4 regions of the Paenibacillus sp. FSL P2-0089 genome follow, and region 3 is predicted to be linked to each of the others. Evidence: riboswitches for the same ligand, from Rfam matches in the RefSeq annotation. Region 3 holds a riboswitch; each other region holds the start of a gene.

Region 1 (7,451 bases), 980 kb from region 3:
GTATTTGTGCAGGGCATCGCGGCCGGTGTGCATCTCGCCGGAGAGGATCACCACATCGCCGACGCGCAGGCTGCGGATATCCTCCTCGCTGATCGGTGTGGTCAGACGGATCTCGCGCGAGCCGCCTGAGCCAGCGGAAGCTGCCGCAGCCGTTTCAGATCCTGCCCCATTCCCTGAAACGGCTGCATCCGAAGCTGCTTCACCCGTCCCGGATACAATAGCCGGTGCCGCAGGAATCGTAGCATCCTCTGGCACCACGCCGGAAGCTGTCCGTTCTGCCGCAGCTACACCCACAGGTTCAGCAACCGGCTGCGGTGCAGCTTCCCCCTCAACAGATATCCCGGTGCCGCTCTCATACAGCCAATCCTGAATGTCACCAGTAGCCGGATGAACCAGAATGCCCTGGCGGCGGAAGGCCCAGCAGTTATAGGCTACAGAGACAAAGAAGCTGGCAGGCAGCCGGTTCATTACCCCGATTTTGCAGCCCAGCAGTGTCACTTCACCGCCGAAGCCCATCGTGCCGATTCCGAGCTTATTGGCATTCTCCATAATGTAATTCTCCAGCTTGCCCAAATCTTCATTAGGATTCACATCCTCAACCTTGCGGAACAGTTGCTTCTTCGCTAGCTCATAGCCCGTGGTACGGTCACCGCCGATACCTACACCAATGAATCCTGCGCTACAGCCTTGGCCCTGCGCCTGATACACGGAATGCAGGATGCACTTGCGGATACCGTCGAGATCGCGTCCGGCTTTGCCGAGTCCCTCCAGCTCTGCCGGAAGGCTGTACTGGATGTTCTTATTCTCGCAGCCGCCGCCCTTCAGGATCAGCCGGACGTCAATGCTCTCTTCCTCCCACTGCTCGAAGTGAATCACCGGAGTCCCTGCTCCCAGATTATCCCCGCTGTTCTCGCCGGTTAGCGAATCCACGGAATTGGGCCGCAGCTTCCCGTTCTTCGTAGCGCGGATAATTGCGTTGTGAATATCCTTCTTCATCTCTATCTGATTCACGCCCACCGGCGTATGAATGATAAAAGTCGGCATCCCCGTATCCTGGCAGATCGGCGATATTTGCTGCTCCGCCATCCCGATATTCTGCGCTATCGTGGTTAGTGCCAGTCCGGAGCGTGTCGCCCGGTCTTCCAGCGCCCGCCCTCTGGCCACTGCCCGGCGCACATCTCCCGGCAGGTTCGTGGAGGTCTCTACAATCAAATTATAAATGCTCTCTTCAAAATGCTGCATCTTCATTCAGTCTCCTCTCCATCTGGTTCAAGCGGCCCTAACTCTGGTACAATTAGTTACTATAATAGCACATTAAGCTGCTCATGAAAGGGGTTACTTCAAAATTGAACTACCATTTCTCCGCCTATCTCTACCGGCTGCAATATATCCAGCGCTGGAGCCTCATGCGCAGCACCGCCCCGGAGAACGTGGCGCAGCATTCGTTCCAGGTCGCCCTGCTGGCGCACATGCTGTGCACCATCGGCAATGCCCATTTCGGCCGGTCGCTGAACGCCGACCGCGCATCCACGATGGCGCTGTTCCACGACGCCACCGAGGTCTTCACCGGCGACATCGCTACGCCGGTGAAGCATGACAACTCGCGTCTGCTGTCCAGCTTCCGCGAGATGGAGCAGGTGGCCGCCGACCGGCTGGCGGCCATGATCCCGCCGGAGCTGAGCGCAGTCTACGCGCCGCTCCTGCAGCCGCACACCAGCTCTCCCGGCTCCGAGGATGCCGGACTGCTCCGCTACGTCAAGGCAGCGGATGTGCTGGACGCTTACCTGAAATGCGTCTGGGAGGTCGCCGCAGGCAACCGCGAATTCGCCGCAGCCAGGGAGCAGACCGCCGCGAAGCTGCATGTGCTGGAGATGCCTGAGATGGAATATTTCCTTAAACACATGGCTCCGGGCTTCGAGATGTCGCTGGACGAGCTGTCTTCCAGTGCGAGTCAGGGACAGTCTGCCGGAGAGCCTGAATCTATAGAGTAGATAGAGTACACATTCGCATGTGTTGGCTCCTAGCGTTGGTTGATATACTTACGTGTTAACAATGCTATGCGAATGCCTCTCTTAAACGGCCCGCATTTTCTCCATCCGCACCAATTGTGTTCGGTTTTTCGCACATATTGGGCCCCACCCAGCCTTCTCGTTAGCGATTGTGTTCGGTTTTTCGCCTACATTTGGCCCACCAGCCTTCTCACTAGCGATTGTGTTCGGTTTTTCGCCTACATTGGGTCCACCAGCCTTCTCGCTAGGGATTGTGTTCGGTTTTTCGCCTACATTGGGCCCACATGCAACTTATAACCCTTATACAATGCAAATAACCCGCCATGAAGCGGGTTATTTGCATATGGTCAGGTTAAGTTAGACACGGTTAGTCTAGTCAGCTTAAGTTAGACACGGTTAGTCTGGTCAGTTTAAGTTGATTCGCTTAGTCTAGTCAAGTTAAGTTCATTCGTTTTTCCTGATCAGTTTAAATTACATCCGGTTTGGTCACATCAGGCTCAACCAGATTCAGCCTGCCTACCTCAACCCAAGCGGCTCGGACAGGATATCCCAGTCCTTGAATACCGGCTGGAGTCCTTGCGAACGCAGCATCTCGGCCATCTCGTTCACGCTGCGGTTGTCCGAGATTTCAAACTGCGGCGTTCCCCCTTCCAGGGAATGTCCGCCCACTTCGGTGGATACCCCTGCGGACATCTTCGTGATGCCGAGCTGGACCAGATGATCGCGCAGGGCCGCAGGCTCCCGTGTAGACAGCGAGATGCCGGAGCGCGGCAGAAATAGGCGGTAAGCCAGAATAATCTGCACCAGCGCACGGTCGGTTACATCGCTTGCGGGATTGAATTCGCCTAAGTAAGGCCGGAACCGGGGAGTCGACAGCCCGATTTCGCATTCCGGGTACTTGTCCTGCAGATATCTCGCATGCAGCGCAGTGGCCAGCGCCTCCTGGCGCCATTCGTACATGCCAAGCAGGGCTCCGATATTCACCGAACGGAACCCGGCTTGACAGCCCCGTTCGGGAGCGTCCAGACGGTTGCGGTAGACGCGTTTGGGTCCTTTTACATGCAGCGCACGATAAGTTTCCTGATGGTAGACCTCCTGATAGAGCGTCAGACCGTCCACGCCAGCTTCTCTGAGCTCAGCATATTCTGCTGTCGAGAGCGGATTCACTTCAATGCTGACGGAGGCAAAATAGCGGCGCAGCACATTCACGCAGTCCCTCACATAACCGGCCGGACTGTCCCTGCGGGATTCTCCGGTCAGAATCAGAATGTGGCGCAGGCCTGTGGCTGCGATGGTCTCCGCTTCCCGGGCGACCTGCTCCAGCGTCAGTTTTTTGCGCGGAAAATCATAAATAGAACTGAAGCTGCAATACGTGCAGTGATTCACGCAAAAATCAGCCAGGTACATCGGTGTAAACAGCTGCATCACATGGCCGAAATGCGTACGCGTTAAGCGGTGCGCCTTCTGCGCCATCTCCTCCAGATAAGGCTCCGCTGCCGGTGACAGCAGTGCCATCAGCCCCTCTTCATCGACCCGCTCTGCACGAAGCGCGCGCTTCACATCCTCTGCCGTATACCGGCTCCATAACGCTTCGTAAGGCAGCTGCTCCAGCCGGGTCATCGTCTCATAAAAGCTCATAACCGTTCTCTCCTCCCTATTCCATCTGTCAGGCCAAGAACCCGGTCAACGGTGAAGAGGCTGCCGCCGTCTCTTCCACAGGCCCCAGTCCGGCGAGATAAGCCTTGCGCCCTGCGGCTACCGCGTCACGGAAGGCTTCTGCCATCAGCAGCGGATCCGAGGCGGTGGCAATCGCTGTATTAAGCAGCACCGCTGCGGCCCCCATCTCCATCGCCTCAGCCGCCTCGGACGGTCTGCCGATTCCGGCATCCACGATCACCGGCAGATTCGTCTCGGAGATCAGAATCCGGATCAGTTCCTTGGTCTGCAGTCCGCGGTTGGACCCGATCGGCGCTCCCAGCGGCATCACGGCCGCAGCCCCCGCTGCCTTCAACCGCAGGGCGGCGGACAGGTCAGGACTCATATACGGAAGCACCACGAAGCCCTCTGCTGCAAGGATCTCGGTCGCCCGGATGGTCTCGGTATTATCCGGCAGCAGATATTTCTGGTCGTTGATGACCTCAATCTTCACCCAGTTCCCCAGCCCCGCCGATCTCGCCAGCCGGGCAATCCGTACTGCTTCCTCTGCGGTGCGCGCACCGGAGGTATTAGGCAGTAAGGTCATATGGGAAGGAATATGGCTGACAATATTGTCACTGCTCTCCGGGTCCACCCGGCGCAGAGCAACGGTAATGACCTGTGAGCCTGATCGCGTAATCACCTCGGGAATGAGGGTGTTGCGGCTGTATTTTCCGGTACCAATGAACAGTCTGCTGGTTAGAGTCACTCCGCCAATCATCAATGGATCTTGCATGTTAACGCCTCCTGGGATAAGTCTTCGTGTTCAGCCTCCGCCTACAAAATGAACCAGCTCCACCCGGTCCCCCTCACTGAGCAGTGTTTCTCCGTAAACCTCTCTGCCAGCAAGCTCACCATTCAGCTCGACAATCACCAGCTTACCGGCCCACTCGGGCCGGGAGAGCAGATCCTCCAGTGTCCGGCAGCTCTCTTCGATTCTTTGCCTCTTTCCGTTAACGGTCACATTCATGCCTGTTCACCTCCTGCTGTGCCCTGTGTTTGAGCCATATCCAGCGCTTCAGCCAGCTCCGCTGCCCTGTCCCTGTGGACCGCTTCCCTGTACGCCATGGCCGCTGCCACCGGGTCCGGGGCTCCGCAGATCCCCGACATGACAGCAATGCCAGCCGCCCCTTGGGCCAGCACCGCTCCGGCATTACCCGGGGTAATCCCTCCAAGCGCAATCAGCGGGATGCGGCTCCAGCGGACAGCCTCGGCCAGTTGCGCAAGTCCCCGTGCCTGCTGTCCGGGCTTACAGGCCGTCGGGAAAACATGCCCGTAGAGGCAGAAGTCTGCTCCCCGCCTTCCAGCCTCCGCCGCCTCTTCCCGCGAGTGTACCGACCTGCCGATCCGCAGGCCCGGTGCAAGCCCGCGTGCTGCGGCTGGCGGAAGGCTATGCCAGGCCAACTGTACACCGCCTGCCCCAGCGGCCAAGGCAATATCGATCCGGTCATTAATGACCAGCTTCGAAGGCGGAACCCCGGCCTGAAGCATCTGCTGCGCCGCCGCCAGCAGTTCGCGGGCGGACATGGCTTTTTCCCGGAGATGGATATAATCCACCATGGGATGTACCGCCGCAGCCAGCTCCGCAAGCTTCTCAGGGTGGAGCCGACCGTCTGAGATGACATGAATTTCGTGCAACGCCTTTCCCCCTCCCGTCTGTCCCAGCTCACACTACACCTCTCCACAACACAAAAAAGACCGCCCCCGTAAAGGAAGCAGTCTGGAATAGAAACAGGAATACCGGTATTAGCCGTATACCCCCGCTGCAATATTCGTTCTCCACTTCCCTACGCTGGTATAACCCAGATCAGGTTCAAAGGGTCCGAGCAGATACGCCCGTCTCAGCCTTGCGGCTCCCCTAGTGATCGTTCTATGCGGTTGTTTGGCCTTGCTTTTTGTATATTAGCATATAATTCCTGTTAGAGCTATTCTTTCGTAGATTTTACTTCAATTACAAAAGCCACGGATGAACTCCCTTCTGAAAATTTACCATCCTCGGATGTCCAGAATGCTGATATGCCGTAGTAATAAACGCCTTGTTCTTTTGGAGCATTAAAAGAGCCGTTCTTCAATGGAATTTGCACTTCTTTATCATCGACAAATTGCTGAACGGTTAACCCGCCGGGTGCCGGTTTATAAGTAAAAGCAACATCGATCCCCCCCTCAGGGGCTATAACAGTGGGAGTAACCCCCTGTACCAAGGATTGTCCTCCTGTATAATCTGCACATCCTAATTTTCCCCAGCAATAGCTGCCTTGGGTAACCGGAATTTGGGTTTTCCCGGAAGTAACAAGGGGTAGCGGCGGCGATTCCTGTGTAATTCTAATCCCAATGCTTTTTGCATATCCTTCCAATCTTGTGTTTTCCACAACTCTCCCTGCAAAAGGAGTCCAATAAATGAACACTACCAGAAAAATTAAAATCCCCGCTGCAGATAGAATGAATCCTTTTTTTCTAAGCATCCCTATCCCCTTTTCATATCAAATTATCTAAATAGACGGAAATATATTGTAATAGTTACAAGCGCAGAAAAAAAGCCTGCCGGCAAGCGGTTAGGCTTTTTTAAAATAAAATTTATATGTTGCACACAAATCTGCATCCAGATCTTATTCTGCACCCATTATCCGTTGACAACCTCGCCGCCGTTCACATGCATCACCTGTCCGCTCACATAGGAGGAATCGTCCGAGGCCAGGTATACATACGCCGGTGCCAGCTCTTCAGGCTGCCCCGGGCGCTTCATCGGCTGGGTGCCGCCGAACTCACTGACCTTCTTCGCGTCAAAGGTGGACGGAATCAGCGGGGTCCAGATCGGTCCGGGCGCTACCGCGTTCACGCGGATGCCCTTATCGGCCAGATTCATTGACAGCGAACGGGTGAAGCTGAGAATGGCTCCTTTGGTGGACGAATAGTCCAGCAGCTGCGGGCTGCCGCGATACGCCGTGATGGAGGTCGTGTTAATGATCGTAGCGCCTTTTTTAAGATGAGGCATAGCTGCCTTCGTCAGGTAGAACATGGAGAAAATATTCGTCCGGAACGTACGCTCCAGCTGCTCCGCTGTAATGTCCTCAATATGGTCCTGCGGATGCTGCTCCGCCGCATTGTTAATCAGGATGTCAAGCTTGCCGAGTCCTTCAACGGTTTGGCGAATCAAGCTCTGACAGAAGCATTCGTCCCCGATATCCCCGGCGATCAGAATACACGTTCTGCCCTCCTGCTCCACCTGGCGCTTGGTCTCTTCCGCATCCTCATGCTCGTTCAAGTAGGAGATCACCACATCCGCGCCCTCCTTGGCAAAATGCACGGCAACCGCACGCCCGATCCCGCTGTCGCCTCCGGTAATGAGCGCGGCCTTGCCCAGCAGCTTGCCTGCTGCCTTGTACGCAGGTGTCTCAAACTCCGGGAGCGGGTTCATCTCACTCTCAATTCCCGGGCGCTGATCCTGTACCTGCGGGGGCAGAGTTTTGACAGGTTGTTTGTTAGTGTCTGGCATAATCCATTCTCCTTTCGCTGTCCACAGTATTGTTGATTAATCATGTTAGCATGGCTTAAGGTCTGGTGTTTATGCACAGGCAGTGTGCCTGCTTGACTGTACGTTATGTTACTTACCACACTTGGCAGCCGCCCAAACAGCCAATCTTCATTCAACGGTGCCTATATCGGAACGGTAGTACGGTAAGCAACGAACGTTTCCAAAAAGAATATTATCTATATCCGCTAGGGGGAATGTCCTATACTTTGTGGGGA
Region 2 (7,451 bases), 3.0 Mb from region 3:
TCCCCTATATCTGGCTGTTCTATCTGGTGTTCCCGGTGCTGAATCTCGATGGCTACAGCGGCTATAAGCTGATGTGGGGAGTGGCGCTGCTCCTGCTGTTCCTGGTGATTTACCGCCAGCTCTACTGGGCGGAAGAGAGAACGTATACGGCCTGGCTGGGGCTGCAGATGCTGATTATTGTCGTGCTAACCGTAGTCTATAGCCCCTACAACATGTATATGGGCTTCTTCACCAGCAACTTTATCGGCTGGTATACCGACTTGCGCCGGTTCAGACGGGCCTTGGCCATATTCACAGCTATGCTGATCGCGTTGGCTCTGCTGTCCCTGGATCAAATGTACAGCACGGGGGGATTGCTGTTCATGGTGCCCTTTGCGCTGATGATGCTGATTACTCCCTTCGGTATCCGCTCCATGAACCGGCGGAGGATGCTGGAGAAGGAGCTGGATCAGGCCAATGAGGTGATTAGAGAGATGATCAAGCGCGAGGAACGGATGCGCATCGCCCGCGATCTGCATGACACGATGGGACACACGCTGTCACTGATTACCTTGAAGAGCCAGCTTATTGAGAAAATGGTGGTGAAGAACCCCGAGCGGGCGCAGGCGGAAGCCCGTGAGATCCAGCGGACCTCGCGGGCCGCGTTGCGCCAGGTGCGGGAGCTGGTCTCAGAGATGCGTGCAGTCTCAGTTGCCGAAGAGCTGGTTGAGGCAGCGGAGATGCTGCGCAGCGCCGAGATTGCGCTTGAGGTAGAAGGGGATGCAGCGTTGCCGGGCGTATCCGATCTGACGCAGAGTATTCTCAGCCTCTGCATCAAGGAGGGCGTGACCAATATCGTCAAGCACAGCCGTGCGGACCAGTGCCGGATCAGCATCGTAATGACACCCGGCGAGGTACAGATTACGCTGGAGGATAACGGCATAGGGGTAGAGGCCTGCGGCTCGGAGAGCACGGATCGCCGGGACGGCAATGGCATGAAGGGAATGGGCGAGCGGCTGGCCCTGATTGACGGTTCACTGACGCTTGCCCAGAGACCCGGAGGGGGAACCCGGCTGACGGTGGTCACACCAAGAGTAGTTAAGGATGGAAAGGATGGGGAAACGGCATGATCAGCATCATAATTGCCGAAGATCAGCGGCTGCTGCGCGGCGCGATGGCATCGCTGCTCGATCTGGAGGATGATATTGAGGTAGCGGGCGAAGCGGGAGACGGGGCGGAGGCGCTGGCTCTGATCGAGCGTGTCCAGCCGGATGTGTGTCTGATGGATATTGAGATGCCGCTGATGAGCGGTCTGGAGGTGGCCGAGCTGCTGAAGTCGCGGGGCTGCCGCACCAAAATCATTATCCTGACCACCTTCGCCCGTCCCGGTTATTTCGAGCGCGGGGTGAAGGCCGGAATTCAGGGCTATCTGCTGAAGGATGAGCCGGTGGATAAGCTGGCGGATGCCATCCGCCGCGTGATGGGCGGGGGCCGCGAGGTCTCGCCCGAGCTGGTCTTCGGCAGCCTGCGTGAAGAGAACCCGCTCTCGGACCGGGAGCGGGAGATTCTGAAGCTGGCTGCCGCAGGCCGCAGCGCCGGAGAGATCGCCGCGGCGCTCCACCTCTCCTATGGCACGGTCCGCAACTACATCTCGGAGATCCTCAGCAAGCTTGCGGTCAAGACCCGGATCGAAGCCGTGCGGCTGGCGGAGGACAAGGGCTGGATGTAGGGGGAGGGCGTGTGCGGAATGTAAGCGAAAAACCGAACACATCAGGCTGGCGCGGGGTGCGTGTGCGGAATGTAATCGAAAAACCGACCACAATGGGACCGTGGGTAGCGCGTAGGCCAAATGTAAGCGAAAAACTGATCACAATGGGACCGTGGGTAGCGCGTAGGCCAAATGTAATCGAAAAACCGACCATAATGGGACTGGGTGCAGCTCGTGGTCCGAATATAATCGAAAAAACGATCACATTAGGCTGGCGGGCACATAGCAAATAACCTCCCTACACGGGGAGGTTATACCGCCGGAGTGGTTACTTAGCTCTGGCTCTTCGCCTGCTCCTCGCGCATCCACTCTGAGAGCTGGCGCCGCATCCGGAGGAACTCCGGCGAATCGGCGATCTCTTCGCGGCGCGGACGCGGGAACGGGACCTCCACGGTGTGGAGGACGGAGCCGGGACGCCCCGAGAAAACATAGATGCGGGTGGAGAGCAGCAGCGCTTCTTCAATGTTATGGGTGATGAACAGCACGGAGCGGCGGTTCTCCTCCCACAGCTCCAGCAGCCAGCGCTGCATCTGCTCGCGGGTCAGCGCATCGAGCGCGCTGAACGGCTCGTCGAGCAGCATCAGCTCCTGCGGCGCGAGCATGGCCCGCAGGAAGGCGGCTCGCTGCTGCATGCCGCCGGACAGCATGTGCGGGTAGGCCCGCTCGAAGCCGCCTAGGCCGATCTTCGCCAGCCAGTGGCGCGCAGCCTCGCGCGCCTCCCGCTGCGGGGCGCCTTGCAGCTCGCCGCCAAGCAGGACGTTATCCAGTGTGCTGCGCCACGGGAACAGCGCGGGCTGCTGCGGCATATAGCTGATCTTGCCGCGCTGCCCGGTCACCGGGATGCCGTTCATGCGGACGGTTCCGGTATCCGGCAGCGTAAGGCCGCCGATGATATGGAACAGTGTGCTTTTGCCGCAGCCGGACGGGCCGACAATGGAGACGAATTCCTGCGGCTCCACGGTCAGGGACACCTGATTCAGCACCTGTGTCTCCCGGCGGCGGTGCTTGAACGACTTGCTGATGCCGCTGACTTCGAGCGCAGGCGGAACACTCCGTGTACCCAGGCGTCCGTCTCCGTCCGCCTTCTCCAGTTCAATCCTCGTAAGCTCAGACACTTCGCGTAACCTCCTTCAGTTGATTATAAGTACTTCCGTGTTGGGATATCCTCCCGTGGCATTAAGCTTCCTTGCGCGGCTTCCAGCGCACCAGCCATCTCTCCAGGAGGGCAATGAGCGCGAATAATACGAGACTCAGCAGCACGATAATAGCGATGGCCACGAACATCCGGTCCGCACGGTAAGAGGACTTCTGCAGCAGCATATAGTAGCCGATCCCTTTGTCGGCGCCGATCCACTCGGCCACCACTGCGCCCATCACCGCATAAGTGGCGGAGATTTTGAGCCCGGAGAACAGGGAGGGCAGCGAGCCGGGAAGCTCCAGCTTGGTGAAGATCTGCCACTTGCCTGCACCTGCCATCTTCATATAATTCAGCATTACCCGGTCGCTTTGCGTCAGCCCGCCCATGGTCGCAACAGCCACAGGGAAGAAGCAGACGAGGGTGATCAGGATGATTTTGGGCAGCAGGCCGAAGCCGAACCAGATAATCAGCAGCGGGGCAAGCGCAATGGAGGGCACATTCTGGCTGAGAATCAGCAGCGGATAGAGCGCTCGCTTGACCCAGGGCAGCAGATGCAGCAGCAAGGCGGTGAGCAGGCCGATGCCTGTGCCGACCGGGAAGCCGATCAGGGTCAGCCGCAGCGTGGCGGCGGTGTGCTCCCAGATCCCGGAGGCGTTGTTCTTCGTCTCACGCGCAATATCCGCGGGGCTGGGCAGCTGGTAAGCCGGGATGTCGAACAGCATGACCGATAGCTGCCATATCCCGACAAAAAAGAGGACCGCCACAAAGGGCGGCCACACTAGCTTCCAGGTGCTTCTCACGGCCGGTATTTCTCCGTCAGCTTCTCCATGCTGATGCCGCCCGGATTATGGGCGATCTTGATCTGTGAGATGACACTAGGACTGCCGGAAGCGATCAGCGCCTCGTGCATATCACGCACAATATCCAGCAGTTCGGACAGCTCGCCTTCCATCGTGGTCTCCAGCGGATTCACCTGATGCTTCACGCCTGACTTTTGAATCACCTCTATAGCCTTGTCCACGTAAGGGATGGAATCCTCGTTGTTCGGTGTCTTGGGAATTACCTGAATGCTAAGCAGTGTGTTAGCCATGATCAATCATTCCTTTCAAGTTAAGTATAAGATTCCCGTCATGCGGGTTCATTATGATTCCGGCAAAAATTCATTCGTAAACGTACTCTCCGCATCCAGCGGCTTATCCAGCAGCTTCAGGCCGTACATCCAGTCGGCGTAATTCTTCCAGATCTCAAGCTTCTGCTCACCCCAGCGCGGGGCGTCGTCCTTGTATTTCGGGCTAAGCCATTTCTGGCTGGCCAGCACCAGCTTGGGGTCCAGATCAGGTACAGCATCCGACAGTACCGTCGCGGCTTCTTCCGGGTTATCGATAGCGTACTGATACCCCTTGGACGTAGCCTTAAGGAAGGCCTTCACCACTTCAGGATGCTCGGCGATCTCCTTCTCGCTGGTGGTCAGCACCGGTGTGTAGTAATCCAGCTGCGGAGCGTAATCCTTCAGATACAGCATATCCAGCGGCTCCCCGCGCAGTTCGGCTTCCACCCCGGTCCAGGCATAGAAGATCCAGGCGAAGTCAATATCCCGCTTCACGGCTGTGAAAAAGTCCGCTTCGCCGATATTCACCAGCTTCACCTTGGAGACATCCCCGCCTTCGGGGTCCATAATGGCTTTCATGGCAGCCTGCTCCGCAGGGGAGCCCCAGCCTCCGTACGTTTTGCCTTCAAAATCCTTCGGCGTCTTAATATTGCGGTCCTTCGGAGCCGCAAAGCCCGAGGTATTATGCTGAATGATTGCAGCAATCGACACCAGCGGCACATCCTGCAGGCGGGCCAGGGTCAGCGCCTCCTGGGCGCTGATGCCGAACTGGGCTTCGCCGGAAGTGACCATTGTATCAGACCCGGCAGCGCCTGGCTGTACAATCTGTACGTCAAGACCTTCCTCCGCGTAATAGCCCAGCTCCTTGGCTGCATACAGGCCGGTATGATTCGTGTTCGGCGTCCAGTCCAGGGCAATCTTGACCGGGGTCAGCGCCTTAGGTGCATCCGTGGGTGCAGCTGCGGTTGCATCAGGTGCAGCCGTACTGTTCCCGGCAGCAGGTGCACTGGCCCCCGCATTGCCGCTGTTGTTCCCGCCGCCACATCCCGCGACCGTGAGAACCAGCATGGAACTGAGCAGCAGCATTACTGTTTTTTTGACTCCCATTTCTCTTTTTCTCTCCTTCCAGCAACCCCTGGTCTTCAGAGCTTACAGAAACCCTATTCCTGTACATCCATATAATCAAAAAAGCGTCCCGAAGATCGGGACGCCAGTTACTTGCGTGAGGGGAATTCAGCTTCAGTACCGCTTAAGGCACTGTGCCGAATGAAGATTCCTACGCTGGCATTATCCAGATCAGGTATAAGGGTCAGTATCTTGTGGGATACAATCTCAGCCGGCCAATTCCAGCACCCCTGGTTCTATAAAGTTCACGGGTATTGCTATGTTCTTACGGTGTATTATAGACGGCAGCTTCGACATTGTCCACCCTCTGTGTCTTAATCCCTCGTATAATGCCGCTTCTTGCGGCGGCTGCGGATGCCGTTCCAGATCTCTCTCAGCGTTAAGCCGACACTGACGGTGATCCCCGAGAAGGTCAGGAACAGAGCCAGATACTCGAACGCGGAGTACTCCAGCATTTTGCTCCAGTCAATCTGGCCCTTCAGATCCTCGATGACCTGATTCATCCCGTATATTCCGCTGATGACAGTAAACACGGTGAGCACCATCAGGAGCGTATCCCGCCGCTTGGCCTGGAATTTGTCCTGGTACTGGAACAGGTCATTCAGGGTCATTTTCACCTCATCGAACAGGGCATCATTGCCATACACCTTACGCAGCTGAAAAAAAATCTCCCGCCCCTGCGACTGTGAAATCAGCTCCAGGAAGTAGAATTTGGCCGAGAATTTGTTGATCAGGAAGATCAGATTCTCGATCTCGTCGTTATCGTGGTTGATGCGCAGCCGGGAGTGAAGGTTGGCGAGCTTCAGCAGCACGATTTTATGAAAAATACTCAGCAGCATTCCGTAATAATATTCGCCGTACATCTGGCTGATCAGGCCTGCGGCAATCTCCGGCTTCGCCCGGCTCACGCAGCAGAAGGTCTGCTCATTGGTCATATAGTAGGTGTCCGGCCCCCAGCGGCTATAGCAATGCTCCCGGGTGTACTGCTTGATATAATCCGGATCACTTGCACTCATGTAGGGGCTGCCGTCGATGGTCAGACCATCCACCTGAGAGGCACGGTAGAGCATTTCGACACTGATCTCTTCCTCGTCCTCAGGGAGATTAACGCCGTAGAAGGCCTGCACCAGCATCCGTTCATCGACGAAGAAGGGCAGGGTCTCGAAATAATTGCCATTGGTCTCCGCAGGATCAAGATACGGCTCCAGCCCGGCTGCCAGATGCCTGAACACGAAGTCCTCCACCCGGGCAAAAGACTTCTTATGACAATGGATGAAGGTATGCTCATCCTGAACGCTTACATCCTCCAGGTTGCGGAACCGGTCGGCGAATTCGAGCACCATGCTGAAGGGGAGATTCTCTTCCTCAATAGCCACTCTTACCGTCAGGAAGCCCAGCTCGAACGGGCAGAGGAACACATCTGTCGACAGCACGCGGAAGGGAACCGTCTGAAAGGGCATTTGCAGCCCGCACAGCAGATCACTCACCCGGGAAAAGCGGCGGAAGGAATCCCTGTCCTTCTCATGCGGAAACAAGACATGGGCGGCAAACGGAAGATAGCTGCGCTCCATTTTCTCATGGGATACACAGTGGTTCTCTCCGTAATAGGCATGCTCCAGTTCCTTGTTCTCAAGAAAAAAACGCGTAAATCCATCCTTCTGTAAACTCTCAATCAGCTCTTCATCGACCTCGGCCTTGATGGAGAAGGGGAAAATGAATTGCAGCAAGGCGGTATGCAGAGTGGGCTCGGAATGCAGTTCAGCCATGTGTGGGTTCCATCCTTATTCACAGAATATGGACCTTGTTGTATACAATTACCCGATTCTCCAGGCGGTTACGCTCAGCACGAATAACAGCGCGGCAAAAGCGGCCAAAAGTCCCGAGGTCTGGGCGATCTGCAGATGATCCATGGACCAGCCCGTCAGCAGCGGCAGCACCGCGCCGCCGATTCCGCCGGAGGCGATCATAATGCTGGGCGTGGATTCTTCCGCGCCGGGCAGCAGCTTGCTGGAGAAGACCAGCGCGATGGAGAAGATGCCGGACATGAACAGGCCAAGCAGCAGGATGATGGCAAAGGCGGCAAGCCGGTGACCGGCGAACGGGAAAATAATAAGCAGCAGCAAAGCGGCAAAGCAGCTGACGAGCACATAGATGCGGTAGGAGATCTTCTCGGCGATGACACCGGCGAACAGTCTGCCTGCCGACATGGCAAGCCAGAAGAAGGTCACCGTGAGCGCAGCCGCGGCCTCGCTCATGCCCAGCTTCGCGATGAAGATCGCCGGCATGAAATTCACCAGGCTCATCTCAGTGCCTACATAGAGAAAGAAGAACAG
Region 3 (7,451 bases):
CCCAGAAGGCTGCCGCAGACCACAGACAATGCGAAGCCTGTGAGCACTTCAAGCAGTGTAGCCGGCAGATGCACCCCGAATAACAGGCGGCGTTCCTCCACCAAGGCCTTGCAGACCGCAGACGGAGCCGGAAGAATGAAGGGAGGAACCAGGCCCAGCCGGGCTACAGTCTCCCAGACTGCAAGCGTCAGCAGGGCGAGCAGGGCAGCCGGACCGTAATGCTGGAGCAATCTTCTAGGAGCGGCGGTTCTCATATAGCTTCAGCTCCAATTCCTGGCGCAGGGCGGCGAACTGCGGTAGATAGTTCAGACTGTGATGACGCGGACGGGGGAGACCAGCTGGGAATTCCTGCATCCCGCCGCCGCCACTGCCCGTCATTAGATAGATTCTGTCACTGAGCAGCAGAGCCTCCTCCAGATCATGGGTGATGAACAGCACCGTCTTGTCCAGCTCCGCCCATAACTCGAGCAGCCAGCGCTGTAGTGAGCGCTTCGTAATGGCATCGAGCGCCCCGAACGGCTCATCGAGCAGCAGCAGGTCATTCCCCGCCGCCACGGTGCGGAGGACCGCCACGCGCTGGCGCATCCCGCCGGACAGCTCCTGGGGATAAGCCCCTTCGGTTCCCTCTAGGCCGAAGCGTTGCAGCAGGGTACGAATCTCGGCCACGGCGGCCGCTTTGGGACGGCTGCGCTTGAGTTCCCAGGGCAGCAGACAATTGTCCATTACGGTCCGCCAAGGCAGGAGGAGATCCTGCTGCGGCATGTAGGCCACACTGCCCAGCCTCTTCGCTGCTGTAGCGGACTCGGCTCCGTTCAGCGTAATCCTGCCGTTGTCCGGCTCCAGCAGGCCGGCGATGATTTTGAACAAGGTGCTTTTACCGCATCCGCTTCCGCCTACAACAGAAATGAATTCGCCGCGCTGCACATTCATGGATAGCTCTGAGAAGACGGGTGTCCGGGACGAACCGGTCCCGAAAGCATAAGATAGATTGCTAATGTTGATCATAAGACTATGTACAAGCCTCCCCGGATTGAAATAGAACCTGCACGGAGCACAAAAAAGCCCCATTCATTCCCGGAGGCAATGAATGGGGCGGAAGGTACAGTCGGCTGCGGCCCTGTGACGGGAACCACTGATACATTCTGCTCCACTTCCCTCCGCTGGTATGATCCAGATCAGGTTCAAAGGGTCCGGAGCTTAAGCTCCGTCTCAGTCGGCCGACTCCCCTAGTGAATAATATTGCTATTGAATTCGTAATTGCTACTTAATATACCACAAATTCCCCTCTTGTAAAGAGCAGGCGGTCAGCGCTTCGCCAGACCGGTCACGAACAAGGTGACGATGCCCCGGGAGATGTCCAGTTTGGAGGAGTGGTGCCGCTTTTGCTCATACAGGTACAGATCTGGGCTGAGGACAGAGATTAAGGCCGTGGCCGCAAAGGCAGGATCAATGTCAATAATCTCACCGCCCTCCGCAGCACGCTGCAGCAGCTCTGTCATCATCACCCCCAGCCGCTGAAAAAAAGGATGCTCAAACTGGGTCAGCTGCTTCTTACCGGTGAACTCGGCTTTGATCATATTCAGCAGCTCAGCATACTGCTCAATGAAATCGGCAATCTGCTCAATGCTGCTCTGCAGCTGAGCGAGAGCCGGAGCTTCACCGGCACTGGCAGCCACCTGCTGCTCCAGCCCGGACAGGAATTGATCTGCGCTGCCCTTCAGCAGTGCAGAACAGATCTCACCCTTGTCCGTGAAGCGGCGGTACAGGGAGCCTTGTCCTATGCCTGCCCGCTTGGCAATGCTGTACATGCTGACTGCCTCAAGTCCGCTCTCGGTGAACAAATGGCGGGCAGCTTCAAGAATCCGCTGTACATAAGGATCGGCGGACTCGGGCGGAGCGGATTCTTTGGCTTGCGGAGCTGAGCGCGGGAGCTGTGCAGCATCGGTGTCTGGCTTTTTCATGAGAACCCCTTTCAGAAATAAATCAGCGATTTACAGAAAAATAAATAAAAGAATTGACACAACGGACAATTGTCCGTAGACTATGAATTGCACTTACGGACAGTTGTCCGTTCACTCATTATATAGAACAATCTGCCCGCAGGTCAATGTAGAACGCGGACAGCTCAGGAGGAGAAGAGACATGGATCAGACCTTGAAGCAGGAAGCCGATTTCCGGCTGTCCAGCATTCTGGTTCCGCTGCTGGCCATTATTGCCGGAGTATTTATGGTTGTGCTGGACAGTACGGCGATGAATGTAGCCTTGTCCAGGCTGGTGGTGGATTTCAAGACGGACCTGCATACGCTGCAGTGGGTAGTTACCGGATATATGCTGGCTCAGGCTTCAGTTATTCCGCTGTCAGGCTGGCTGTCTGACCGGTTCGGGGCCAAGACGGTCTTCCTGACGGCGGTAATTGTGTTTACGATAGGCTCGATTCTGTGCGCTACACCAAGCAGCGCCGAATGGCTGATTGTTTTTCGGGTCATTCAAGGACTTGGCGGCGGCTGTGTGCTCCCTGTCGGGATGGCCTATGTGTACAGACTGGCTCCCAAAAGTAAGGTTGGCGTTGTCATGGGGATTATGGGCATTCCCGTCCTGTTCGCACCCGCTATTGGTCCGGTATTGTCGGGCTGGCTGGTTGAATACCATTCCTGGCGCTGGATCTTCCTCATTAATATTCCGATTGGCATCATTGCTGTGCTGATCGGACTGCGCAAGCTGCCGAATGCGGCGAAGAACAGCGTGCCCGGCATGGATAAGCTCGGTATGGTTCTTGGCCCGCTGGCGTTTGCTTCGCTCACTTACGGGGTCAGCCAGGGCGCGCAGAGCTGGACCTCTGAGAAGACGCTGATCGGGCTGCTGCTGGGCGCTGTGGCGCTGATCGCTTTTGTCATCGCTGAACTGCGCTCCAAGACACCGCTGCTGGAGCTGCGGATTCTGAAATCCGTTGATTTCACGACAGGGATCATCGTGCAGTGGATTGCCCAGTTCGGCTTATATGGCGCGTTATTCCTGCTCCCGCAATTTCTGCAGCAGGCCCGCGGCTTCGGCGCATTTGATACCGGCCTGACGCTGCTGCCGCAAGCGATCGCTTCCGGGCTGATGATGCCGGTTGCCGGAATCCTGTTCGACCGGATCGGTGTGCGCTGGCTCGTGGTCTGCGGTCTCAGTCTGGTCTCCGGTGCGTTATTCCAGTATTCCCATGTGGATCTTACCACTCAGAGCCGCGACCTGATCCTTCCGCTGATCATGTGCGGGGCCGGAATGGGTATGATGATGATGCCGATGAATACGCATCTGCTCAACAAGGCACCAAGTCATCTGGTGAACCGGGTAACCTCGCTGACGAATTCGATGCAGCAGGTGATTACCTCGCTGGCCGTCTCGACGCTGGTTACGATTCTGACGGCAAGAACAACGGCGCGCGGTACCGAGATGCAGGAGGCCGCTGCCGCTGCCGGAAAGAGTACCGCAGGCGCTTCGCAGGATGCCTTGCTGCTGGCTAAGCAGACGGTATTGTCGCAGGGCTTCGCGGACACGTTCCACATTATGATGTTTGTCGCACTTGGCGGTGCGGTCCTTGGACTGCTGCTGCGCCGGGGCCGCCATTCCGGAGCTGAGCGTTCCAAGGAAAAGGCGGCCCCGGAAATCATGCACGTATAGCTATGCCCACACAGAAGCAGAGCTTGTAACATCCATAGAGCAGCGATTCTCCTTTTGCCGGAGGGTCGCTTTTTTTTGTTGATTTCTGTTCTGAATATCCTGATGCAGGAGCAGAATTTGGGGCAAGCTAAGCTATGGAAAATCAATACAATATAAATCCGATGTATATAATCGGAAAAAGTTATTGACGCAGGTAACACCCCGGTGTTACGATTCATTTTGCCACTAATTACGGTGCCTGAAGAGAAGAAGATACGAGAGGGGATTCATCGAATGAAAAAACTAAGTCTAACTATTATGCTGCTCCTGACCATGGTCACGGCTGCGGCTTGCGGAAGCAACAATACGGACAAGACAGCAACGGGCGGCAACACTCCGGCTGAACCTACGGCTGCGGCTACAGAGGGTGCAGCTTCCGGGGAGCAGAACAGCCTGGAAGCCGTCAAAGCCAGCGGCAAGCTGCGCATCGGAACCGAAGGGACCTACGCACCGTTCACCTTCCATGATGCAGACGGCAAGCTGACGGGCTTCGATGTCGAGATCGCCGAAGAAGTCACCAAGCGCCTGGGTGTGAAGCCGGAGTTCATTGAGACGCAGTGGGACGGGATTTTTGCCGGGATGGATGCGAAGCGCTTCGATGTGATTTTCAATGAAGTCTCTATCACCGATGAGCGCAAAGTGAAATATGATTTCTCCGATCCGTATATTGTCTCCAAGGCTGTGCTGATCGTGCCGGAGGATAATCAGGATATTAAGACATTTGCTGATCTCAAGGGTAAAAAAGCCGGCCAGTCGCTCACCAGCAACCTCGGCAAAATCGCCACAGACAACGGTGCCGAGATCGTATCTACCGAAGGCTTCAACCAGGCGATTGATCTGCTGCTCTCCGGACGGATTGACGCCACTGTCAATGACGGCTTGTCTTTCCTAGATCTGAAGAAGCAGAAGCCGGATGTCAAGATCAAGCAGGTGGATGAGATTGCCGAAGGCTCGCATAGTGCCGCAGTCTTCCTGAAAGGGAATGACGAGCTGGTGCAGGCTGTGAACGAAGCACTGACCGCTATGAAGAGCGACGGAACCTACCTTAAGATCTCCGAGAAGTACTTCGGCACTGACGTATCGAAATGATGGATGACCGCCAAATACAAATATTTCTCGATTCATTGCTGCCTCTGTTCAAAGCAGGGGTGGCTTTTACCCTTCCGTTAGCACTGGTATCATTCATCCTGGGCCTGCTGCTGGCTGTAATTACGGCACTTGCCCGGCTGTCCTCCTGGAGGCTTCCGAGGCTGATCGCCCGCTTCTACGTCTGGGTGATTCGGGGAACGCCGCTGCTGGTGCAGCTGTTTATTATTTTCTATGGACTGCCCGCCGCCGGGATTGTGCTTGATCCATTCATCGCTGCTGTCATCGGGTTCACGCTCAGTGTTGGGGCCTACTCCTCCGAGATTGTCCGGGCTGCCATCCTGTCTATCCACAAAGGCCAGTGGGAGGCCGCGTTCTCGGTGGGAATGAGCCGGAAGCAGGCTCTGCGCCGGGTGATATTGCCTCAAGCGGCCCGTGTGTCGGTTCCGCCGTTATCGAATTCTTTTATTAGCCTGGTTAAGGATACTTCGCTTGCGGCCAGTATTACTTATGTTGAGATTTTCCGAAAAGCCCAGCAGATTGTGGCGACCTCCTATGAACCCCTGCTGCTGTATTGCGAAGCGGCGTTGTTCTATCTGCTGTTCTGTTCCGTGTTATCGGCGCTGCAGAATTACTTGGAGAAGCGGCTGGACCGGTATTCGGCCAGTTAAGGTTAAGGAGGCATACGCATGATTGAAATACGCGATTTACATAAGTCCTTCGGGCCGCTTGCGGTGCTAAAAGGTGTGGATCTCGCCGTTGAACACGGCCAGGTCATGGTCATTATCGGACCTTCCGGCTCCGGCAAAACCACGCTGCTGCGCTGCTTCAACCTGCTGGAGACCCCTGACAAGGGCAGTCTTACGCTGAACACGATTAAGCTGGATTTCACCCCGGGCGCCAAAATTCCACAGCGTACCGTACTGTCCCTGCGCCAGCAGACAGGAATGGTGTTCCAGTCCTATAATCTGTTCCCGCATATGACGGCGATCGGCAATGTCATGGAGGGACAGATCACGGTACAAAAGCGTTCCAAGGAGGAAGCGCGCAGCAAGGCGCTGGCACTCTTGGACAAGGTGGGTCTGGCAGACAAGGCAGATGCGTATCCGCATCAGCTGTCCGGCGGCCAGCAGCAGCGTGTAGCGATAGCCCGCGCCATGGCGGTCTCGCCGGAGGTGCTGCTGTTCGATGAGCCGACCTCGGCGCTTGATCCTGAGCTGGTCGGCGAGGTGCTGAAGGTCATCAAGCAGCTGGCCCGGGAGGGGATGACGATGGTTATCGTCACCCATGAGATGAAATTCGCGGCCGATGTGGCCGACCGGATCATCCTGATGGATAACGGAGTCATTCTGGAGCAGGGAACCCCCCGGGAGGTGCTGGAGCAGACGAAGAACCCGCGCGCACTTCAATTCCTGAACCGGCTCAGCGGGGAAGAGTGATTGCGGGACGGAGTATATTAAGGCAGACCGGGAGGGGAGTCCTGGTCTGTCTTTTTATTGTTTTGTAGGAAATTATAGTTACTGTCCATTGCGGATATAGTGTACATGCGTAAAACCGAGTGCAAATGGCTGGTACAACAGTTCATGAGCTAATGTATGTGAAAAACAGTATACATTGTGCTCGCAAGCAGACATACGGTCTGAATATATGTGAAAAACAGCATACATTGTGCTCGCAAGCAGGCACACGGTCTGAATGTATGTGAAAAACAATATACATTGTGCCCGCAAGCAGGCATATAGACCAAATGTATATGAAAAACAGCATACATTGTGTTTACGCGAAGATGAGGTGGTAGGCGAACGTAAACGAAGAAGTGCACTTGAATCCGTGTTTGTAACTCCCCTCTTAAACAGCGGAGCGGGCGGAATGATTGTGGAGAAGCGGAGCGGTCGCCTTTGTATCCGGATTTCACCGATTAGGGGAATGAAAAAAATCTGGATGCAAGAGCGATTGGAACAACATTCCGTTTGCGGAGCGTGCTCCTAAGCGTCGCCGTAATTTATACTCCATTACAAATACAATAAAAAAACAAGACTGCCCCTAGCCGTAACGGCTTCCGGGACAGCCTATTATCTATCATACGCGGGGGAGCGGTATGAACGAATCCAACTTTCCTTTACTTCTGTGTGCCGCCATCGCTAACGGACTTCAAGTAGTCCAGCGTGTTATATAGCATTACTGCTGCTTCAGCGCGGGTAATATTGCTCTTCGGATTGAACTTGCCGCTGGCATCGAGGGCAGTGATCTTGTATTTCAGCGCCCGCTGAATGCTGCCCTGATAGGAAGGGTCCAGCGCGTCTGCATCTGTAAGTTCAACTGGGACAAGATTGATCATCGGCAGGTTACCGGCCTTTTCCAAGGCTTGAACCAGCATACTGGTATACAGCTCTTTGGTAATCGGCTTGGCCGGGTCGATATTGGCCGGGATATTCACACCATTATAATGGGCATTGATGAAGGCTTCGGCGTACCAGGCATTGTCTTTTACTTTGGAGAACAGCGCACTTGCCTGTGGTGCCTTATTGAAATCAATCGCTGCCAGGCTAAGCTGGAGACCGCCGGAGATAAACTGTATCCCTTGCGCTGTAGTTACTGTGGATGCCGGAAGAAATTGGGTGTCGGAGATGCCTTTGATCAGGCCCTGCTCCTTCAGAGAGTTG
Region 4 (7,451 bases), 3.3 Mb from region 3:
CCGGACCCAAGGGGATGCTGCCCGGAACCGGCGGCTTATCGCCGTCCACTACCCGCATTTGAAGCAATTGCTGTTGTAAGAACACCTACTTGTAAGGAGGCCAATGTAATGTACAAAACGATTGTAATCGGAACAGGCCCGGCCGGGCTGACTGCCGCGATTTATCTGGCGCGTGCGAACCTGAGCCCGCTGGTCATTGAAGGCTTGCAGCCGGGGGGACAACTGACAACGACGACAGAAGTGGAGAACTTTCCAGGCTTCCCTGAAGGGATTCTGGGTCCGGACCTGATGGACAATATGCGCAAGCAGGCGGAACGCTTCGGTGCTGAATTCAAGAATGGCTGGGTGGAGTCGGTGGACTTCTCACAGCGTCCGTTCAAGGTAACAGTGGACGGAATGGGTGTACTGGAAGCGGAGTCGGTTATTATTTCAACCGGGGCCTCTGCAAGATATCTGGGCATTCCGGGCGAGCAGGAGAATGTGGGACGCGGGGTCAGCACATGTGCGACCTGTGACGGCTTCTTTTTCCGTAATAAAAAGATTGTCGTCGTCGGCGGCGGAGACTCCGCTATGGAGGAAGCCAGCTTCCTGACCCGCTTTGCGTCCAGCGTAACGCTGGTTCACCGCCGTCCCGAGCTGCGGGCCTCGAAGATCATGCAGGACCGGGCGCGTGACAACAGCAAGGTAACCTGGGCCTTGAACCGCACACCGGTTGAAGTAACGGTAGGAGAGACCGGAGTGAAGGGCCTTACGGTGCTTAACAATGAGACAGGTCTGACAGAATTGGTGGAGGCAGACGGCGTGTTCGTAGCGATTGGACACACACCGAACACAGCCTTCTTGGGCGGGCAGATCAATACGGATGAGAATGGCTATATCGTGGTGAATCCGGGTACCACCGAGACCAACATCCCGGGTGTATTCGCCTGTGGCGATGTACAGGATACCCGTTACCGTCAAGCGATATCGGCAGCGGGAACCGGTTGTATGGCCGCTATGGATGCCGAGAAGTTCCTGGAAGGCACGATGGTGCACGACTGGAGCGAATCGCTAGACAAATAACGGGTTTACAAGAATTACCCATACAGGTAAAATGTATTTAATTAGATAAGATACCCACTAGGGGAGCCTGAATAGGCTGAGACGGGAAAATTGAATTTCCGGACCCTTGAACCTGATCTGGATCATACCAGCGTAGGAAAGTGGAGTCGGACCTTTTTTGAATACAGTCTTATTTGGCTGTTCCTTTAATAAAGCCGCTCCAGGTGGAGCGGCTTTTTGACTTGCAGGAATCTATAGATTCTTCAGCTCAATCTGCTGCGTGACCTCTTATCTGATGAGTGTACAGAGCGAAGAGGAGGAGATTGAAATGAAAGGAATGGGTAAAAACGAAGAGGTGGATCTTTCGGGATTCCCCGCAAGCCGTAAAGTGTATGTGGAGGGCTCACGCCCGGATATCCGGGTTCCGATGCGGGAGATCAGCCTCAGCAGAACCGAAGGCGTTGCCGGGGAAGAGGAAAATGCTCCGCTGCGTGTCTATGACACAAGCGGTATGTACACGGATGCCGCGGAGGAGATGGACATTCGGAGGGGGCTGCCGCCGCACCGTTCAAGCTGGATCGCGGAGCGTGGCGATTCGGAGGAGTACACCGGAAGAGCCGTCCGGCCGGAGGATAACGGAATCCGCAGAGAAGGGGCTGCCGCAGAAGCTTATCCAGGACTGTGCAGGAATCCGAGGCGGGCCTATGCAGGCGGCAATGTGACCCAGTTGCATTATGCAAGGCAAGGGATCATCACACCGGAAATGGAGTATATTGCGATCCGGGAGAATATCCGGCCGGAGTTCGTTAGGGATGAGGTGGCTGCGGGCCGTGCTATTATTCCGGCCAATATCAATCACCCGGAGAGTGAGCCGATGATTATCGGCCGTAACTTCCTGGTGAAGATCAATGCCAACATCGGAAATTCGGCGGTCACTTCTTCTATTGAAGAGGAGGTGGAGAAGATGCGGTGGGCGACCCGCTGGGGGGCTGATACCATCATGGATCTCTCCACCGGCTCTAAGATCCATACCACCCGGGAGTGGATTATCCGCAATTCTCCTGTGCCGGTCGGGACAGTGCCCATATACCAGGCGCTGGAGAAGGTGAACGGTATAGCTGAGGATTTAACCTGGGAGCTCTATCGCGACACGCTGATTGAGCAGGCGGAGCAGGGGGTGGATTACTTCACCATTCATGCCGGGGTGCTGCGGCGCTATATTCCGCTCACTGCCCGGAGAATGACAGGCATTGTATCCCGGGGCGGATCGATTATGGCTGCCTGGTGCCTGGCCCATCAGCAGGAGAACTTCCTGTACACACACTTCGAAGACATCTGTGAGATTATGAAGACGTATGATGTGGCCTTCTCGCTGGGGGATGGCCTGCGTCCCGGCTCTATCGCTGATGCCAATGACGAAGCTCAGTTCGCCGAGCTGGAGACGCTGGGAGAGCTGACGGCGCTTGCCTGGAAGCACGATGTTCAGGTTATGGTAGAAGGTCCGGGCCATGTGCCAATGCACAAGATCAAGGAGAATATGGACAAGCAGCTTGAGATTTGCCACGAAGCCCCTTTCTACACCCTCGGTCCGCTAACTACGGATATTGCACCCGGCTATGATCACATCACGTCGGCCATCGGGGCAGCGATAATCGGGGGGCTTGGAACGGCAATGCTGTGTTACGTTACACCTAAGGAGCATTTAGGCCTGCCTGACAAGAATGATGTGCGCGAAGGAGTCATTACCTACAAAATTGCTGCACATGCCGCAGACCTCGCCAAGGGACATCCGGGTGCGCAGGACCGGGACAACGCGCTGTCCAAGGCGCGGTTCGAGTTCCGCTGGCGCGACCAGTTTCATCTCTCCCTGGACCCGGAAAGGGCGCAGGCGTATCATGATGAGACCCTGCCTGCGGAGGGGGCAAAGCAGGCGCATTTCTGCTCGATGTGCGGCCCTAAATTCTGCAGCATGCGGATTTCGCATGATATCCGGAATTCCCATAGATGGAGCCAATCACTGTAACTTAGCTGCATGACCTAATCTATATGTAGGTACGTTGTTCATGGCCGAGAGGCCGTGATTACAGCGTAAACGTATTATTCTGAGGCTATCCCCACAAGCTGAATGGCTGGCGGGGATAGTCTTTTTGTAGTTAGTGATTACAATCACAATTCACCTCTGTACCCTATGCTAAGCTGGTGTTGAGAAGAATTCTCATTAGTGAGGTGTGCAAAAGGATGAGCAAAGCGTTGAAGCTGGATGAATCGGTCTTTGAGCTGGTAACCAGGCACCCGGAAATTGTTGAGATCATGGTGGAACTGGGTTTTCGTGATATTGCGAAGCCTGGAATGCTGCAGACTGCAGGACGATTTATGACCCTCTCCAAAGGAATGAAATTAAAGAAAATAGAGCTGGAAACCGTTCGGCTGGCCTTTCAGCAGCATGGTTTCGAGATTATAGAATAGAAGGAGAGATTGTGATGAGCGAACTGATTAATAACCGCGAGGTCGATATTCCGGAACAGACACGCCGCCAGGCTATGCTGAGAGAGATCATCAAGGAGCTGCATGCGGGCAAAAGCGTGGAGGAGGTTAAGGCGCGTTTTGAAGAAGCGGTAGGCGATGTTACGGTGGAGGAAATCTCCGCCATGGAGCACTCTCTGATGACCGAGGAAGGCATTCCGGTAGAGGAAGTACAGCGCCTCTGCTCCGTGCATACGGCAATCTTCAAGGGCTCGATTGAACAGATCCACCGTTCTTCTAAGCCTGAGGAGCAGCCCGGTCATCCCGTGCATACGTTCAAGCTGGAGAACCGGGAGATCGAACGTCTGGTCAACTTCCGGCTGGAGCTGCATGCGGATAAGTTCAAGAAGAACGCCAGCGATGAGATTATCTATAAGCTGCTGGAGGACCTGAGTCTGCTGCTGGATCTCGACAAGCACTACAGCCGCAAGGAGAATCTGCTTTTCCCTTACCTGGAGAAGTACGGCATATACGGTCCTACGAAGGTAATGTGGGGAGTGGATGACGGAATCCGCAATATGATCAAGGAAGCCAAGAAGGCGCTTAGCGCCTATAACGGAGACAGCGGGCAGATTACAGCCGCACTGGAGGAGATCATTAAGGAAGTCAATGAGATGATCTTCAAGGAAGAGAATATTCTGCTCCCGATGGCGCTTGATAAGCTGACTGAGGATGAGTGGGTCAAAATCGCCCGCGAAAGCGATGAAATCGGCTTCTGCCTGACTGCGCCCGACCAGGAATGGATACCGGAACGTGCAGCGGAGCCTGAGGGTGCTGATGTTCCGGCGGAAGAAGGGGAAGGCCTGTCCCCGCAGGGCTTCATCCGGTTCGAGACCGGGCTGCTGTCGCTACACCAGCTCGAGACGCTGATGAATCATCTGCCGGTGGATCTGACCTTTATCGACGAGAACGATGTCGTCCGCTACTTCTCGCATGGCAAGGAACGGATCTTCGCCCGGACGAAGGCCGTTATCGGCCGCACCGTACAGAACTGCCATCCGCCGCAAAGTGTGCATGTTGTTGAGAAGCTGCTGGCTGATTTCAAAGCCGGAGTGAAGGATGCCGAAGATTTCTGGATTAACATCAAGGATAAATTCATCTATATCCGTTATTTCGCCGTGCGGGATGCAGGAGGCCGTTATATGGGGACGCTGGAATTCACCCAGAATATCGCACCGATCCGTGCCCTTGAGGGCCAGAAGCGGATTTTGTCCGAATAGCATTAAGGTATCTGGCACCCTACAATAGAAGAGAATGAACGGACTTTCTTGCCTGCCTGGTGAGAAAGTCTTTTTGTTAACAAATAAGAACTGAAGTCCATTGCCCCGGGTGTATCGCCTTTCCTTGACCGCAGGGGAGGGTTCTATTATAGTGGGTACGTAGGATTAACTATTTTAGCATAGAAAAAGGTGGCTTGTAACATGTCTGAACATATCTACGTTGGCGTGGATTTAGGTGGTACCACGATTAAGGTTGGAATCTGTAATGCCGAGGGAAGCCTGCTGCACACTTACGAAGGTCCGACAGGGACTGCGGATGGCGTCGATGCTGTCATCGATAATATCGAGAAGTATGTACGCCAGATTGTGGAGGACTCTCCGTACTCCTGGGACCAGCTGGCTGGTGTCGGTGCGGGACTGGCCGGATTTACGAATATTCGTGAAGGTATCATCATCCTTGCGCCCAACATAGGATTTAGAGATGTGCCGATCCGCTCCATTCTGGAGGGTCGCCTGAACAAGCCAGTCAAAATAGACAATGATGCCAACGTGGCTGCACTGGGCGAAGCCTGGAGCGGTGCAGGGCGCGGCATAGAGAACTGTGTCTGCTATACGCTCGGTACGGGTGTCGGCGGCGGTATTATCATTAATGGTAAGGTGTATCAGGGATTTGCCGGTCTGGCCGGCGAGCTTGGACATATCTCCGTGGTGCCCGATCTGGAAGCGATCCAGTGCGGCTGCGGGAACATGGGCTGTTTGGAAACCGTTTCCTCAGCGACAGGCATTATCCGTATGGCGAACGATGCTGTAGCACGCGGGGACCGGACCTCCTTGTCCACCGTTGAAAAAATCGCTGCGAAGGAAGTATTCGATGCCGCCAAGGCAGGCGATGAAGCTGCGCTGCGGATTGTGAACCGGGCGGCCTTCTACCTGGGCAAATCAATGGCCTCCGTTGCAGCGGTCCTGAACCCTGAAGTATTCATCGTCGGCGGCGGAGTCTCCAAGGCAGGCGATATTCTGTTCGATGAAGTCCGCCGGGTATTCGCCAAGCTGGCGCCTGCCCCTCTGCAGACCGGTGTTACGATTGTACCTGCAGCGCTTGGCAATGACGCCGGTATTATTGGTGCGGCAGGCCTGCTGCTGCGTTCTTAAAAGACCGGAATTATTCATATACTAATCATAGGGAGGGATGCTGTAATGACCGACCTCGAGCAAACCCTGCCCGCCCATGCCACCCTGATTATCATTACAGGCATGTCGGGTGCGGGCAAGACGATTGCCGTGCAGAGCCTGGAGGATCTGGGGTTCTTCTGCGTGGATAATCTTCCGCCTGTACTAATCCCGAAATTCGCTGAGCTGATTGAGCAGTCCAAGGGTAAAATCGCCAAGGTGGCGCTGGTCATCGACCTTCGGGGGCGGGAATTCTTCACCGCCCTGTCGGAGTCTCTGGCCTACATCAAGGACGAGTCAACGATCGGGTGTGAGATCCTTTTCCTGGACGCCACAGATTCAGTGCTTGTACAGCGTTACAAGGAGAGCCGCAGGCATCATCCGCTTGCTCCGAAGGGCATGCCGCTGGACGGCATCCGCATGGAGCGCCAGATGCTGGAGGAGCTGAAGAATTCAGCTACCCTGTGTCTGGATACCAGCAGCATGAAGCCGGTTCAGCTCAAAGAAAAAATAGTGTCACGCTTCTCCCACCTCGGGAAAAGCACCCTCTCGGTTAACATTACTTCGTTTGGATTCAAGTATGGGATTCCGATTGATGCTGACCTGGTGTTCGACGTCCGCTTCCTGCCTAATCCGCACTATGTGGATCAGCTGCGGCCCAAGACAGGCCAAGACAACGAGGTGTACGACTACGTAATGAAATGGCCTGAAACGCAAGAATTCCTGACCAAGCTGCTGGATATGCTTCAATTCCTTATTCCGCAATACCGCAAGGAAGGCAAATCCCAGATTATTATCGGCATCGGCTGTACGGGCGGCAAACACCGTTCGGTAGCCATCGCCGAATACCTGGGCAAAATGCTGGGGGTTAGCGAGACGGAAGCGGTGGCAGTCAGCCATCGGGACTCCGAACGCGACCGGCATTGATGAGAGAAGGGATGAATAGTGGCTGAAGAACAAGGACAGCGTCCAAAGATCGTCGTGATGGGTGGCGGGACCGGACTCTCGGTGATGCTCCGGGGGCTGAAGGAGAAGCCGCTGGATATCACGGCGATCGTAACTGTCGCAGATGACGGGGGAAGCTCCGGGATTCTGCGCAGTGAGCTGCAGATGCCGCCGCCCGGGGATATCCGCAACGTACTTACGGCTATGGCTGACGTTGAGCCTCTGATGGCACAGATTATGAAGTACCGCTTCAGCAGCGGAGAAGGCTTAGCCGGGCATAGCCTGGGCAATCTGATTCTGGCTGCACTGACTGACATCTCCGGGGACTTCGTTACAGCAGTCCGGGAGCTTAGCCGGCTGTTCGCCGTTCGCGGCCGGGTGCTGCCTGCGGCCGGAGAGGCGGTAATCCTGCACGCCGAGATGGCGGATGGAACGCTGATTACCGGTGAATCCAAAATCCCGGAGGCGGGAGGCGTCATCAAGCGCGTATTTCTGGAGCCGGTGGATGTGGAGCCGCTGCCGGAGGCGCTGGAGGCTATCCGCAACGCAGAT

Evidence for each region. Region 3 has a riboswitch for thiamine pyrophosphate ahead of NST69_RS12640 (ABC transporter ATP-binding protein). Riboswitches for the same ligand answer to the same signal wherever they lie in the genome.
Region 1: another riboswitch for thiamine pyrophosphate. It lies ahead of NST69_RS08555 (thiamine phosphate synthase); the one in region 3 lies ahead of NST69_RS12640 (ABC transporter ATP-binding protein).
Region 2: another riboswitch for thiamine pyrophosphate. It lies ahead of NST69_RS00500 (ABC transporter substrate-binding protein); the one in region 3 lies ahead of NST69_RS12640 (ABC transporter ATP-binding protein).
Region 4: another riboswitch for thiamine pyrophosphate. It lies ahead of thiC (phosphomethylpyrimidine synthase ThiC); the one in region 3 lies ahead of NST69_RS12640 (ABC transporter ATP-binding protein).

The regions. Positions count from the first base shown of each region.
Region 1 covers NZ_CP152006.1:2,108,888-2,116,338, reverse strand. The annotation lists gene NST69_RS08580 (fumarate hydratase) at 1-1,242, opposite strand, end outside; gene yfbR (5'-deoxynucleotidase) at 1,347-1,991, shown strand; gene thiH (2-iminoacetate synthase ThiH) at 2,526-3,647, opposite strand; gene NST69_RS08565 (thiazole synthase) at 3,676-4,440, opposite strand; gene thiS (sulfur carrier protein ThiS) at 4,471-4,674, opposite strand; gene NST69_RS08555 (thiamine phosphate synthase) at 4,671-5,342, opposite strand; TPP riboswitch at 5,472-5,574, opposite strand; gene NST69_RS08550 (hypothetical protein) at 5,630-6,166, opposite strand; gene NST69_RS08545 (SDR family oxidoreductase) at 6,325-7,197, opposite strand.
Region 2 covers NZ_CP152006.1:114,254-121,704, forward strand. The annotation lists gene NST69_RS00475 (sensor histidine kinase) at 1-1,109, shown strand, start outside; gene NST69_RS00480 (response regulator transcription factor) at 1,106-1,708, shown strand; gene NST69_RS00485 (ABC transporter ATP-binding protein) at 2,020-2,844, opposite strand; gene NST69_RS00490 (ABC transporter permease) at 2,924-3,685, opposite strand; gene NST69_RS00495 (MTH1187 family thiamine-binding protein) at 3,682-3,975, opposite strand; gene NST69_RS00500 (ABC transporter substrate-binding protein) at 4,027-5,100, opposite strand; TPP riboswitch at 5,250-5,360, opposite strand; gene NST69_RS00505 (hypothetical protein) at 5,433-6,884, opposite strand; gene NST69_RS00510 (MFS transporter) at 6,933-7,451, opposite strand, start outside.
Region 3 covers NZ_CP152006.1:3,087,706-3,095,156, forward strand. The annotation lists gene NST69_RS12635 (ABC transporter permease) at 1-254, opposite strand, end outside; gene NST69_RS12640 (ABC transporter ATP-binding protein) at 235-1,005, opposite strand; TPP riboswitch at 1,136-1,238, opposite strand; gene NST69_RS12645 (TetR/AcrR family transcriptional regulator) at 1,305-1,961, opposite strand; gene NST69_RS12650 (DHA2 family efflux MFS transporter permease subunit) at 2,143-3,663, shown strand; gene NST69_RS12655 (amino acid ABC transporter substrate-binding protein) at 3,937-4,791, shown strand; gene NST69_RS12660 (amino acid ABC transporter permease) at 4,791-5,459, shown strand; gene NST69_RS12665 (amino acid ABC transporter ATP-binding protein) at 5,478-6,227, shown strand; gene NST69_RS12670 (S-layer homology domain-containing protein) at 6,908-7,451, opposite strand, start outside.
Region 4 covers NZ_CP152006.1:7,515,244-7,522,694, forward strand. The annotation lists gene NST69_RS32235 (tetratricopeptide repeat protein) at 1-62, shown strand, start outside; gene trxB (thioredoxin-disulfide reductase) at 109-1,062, shown strand; TPP riboswitch at 1,112-1,218, shown strand; gene thiC (phosphomethylpyrimidine synthase ThiC) at 1,379-3,064, shown strand; gene NST69_RS32250 (DUF1858 domain-containing protein) at 3,280-3,507, shown strand; gene NST69_RS32255 (DUF438 domain-containing protein) at 3,522-4,784, shown strand; gene NST69_RS32260 (ROK family glucokinase) at 4,986-5,936, shown strand; gene rapZ (RNase adapter RapZ) at 5,982-6,881, shown strand; gene NST69_RS32270 (YvcK family protein) at 6,939-7,451, shown strand, end outside.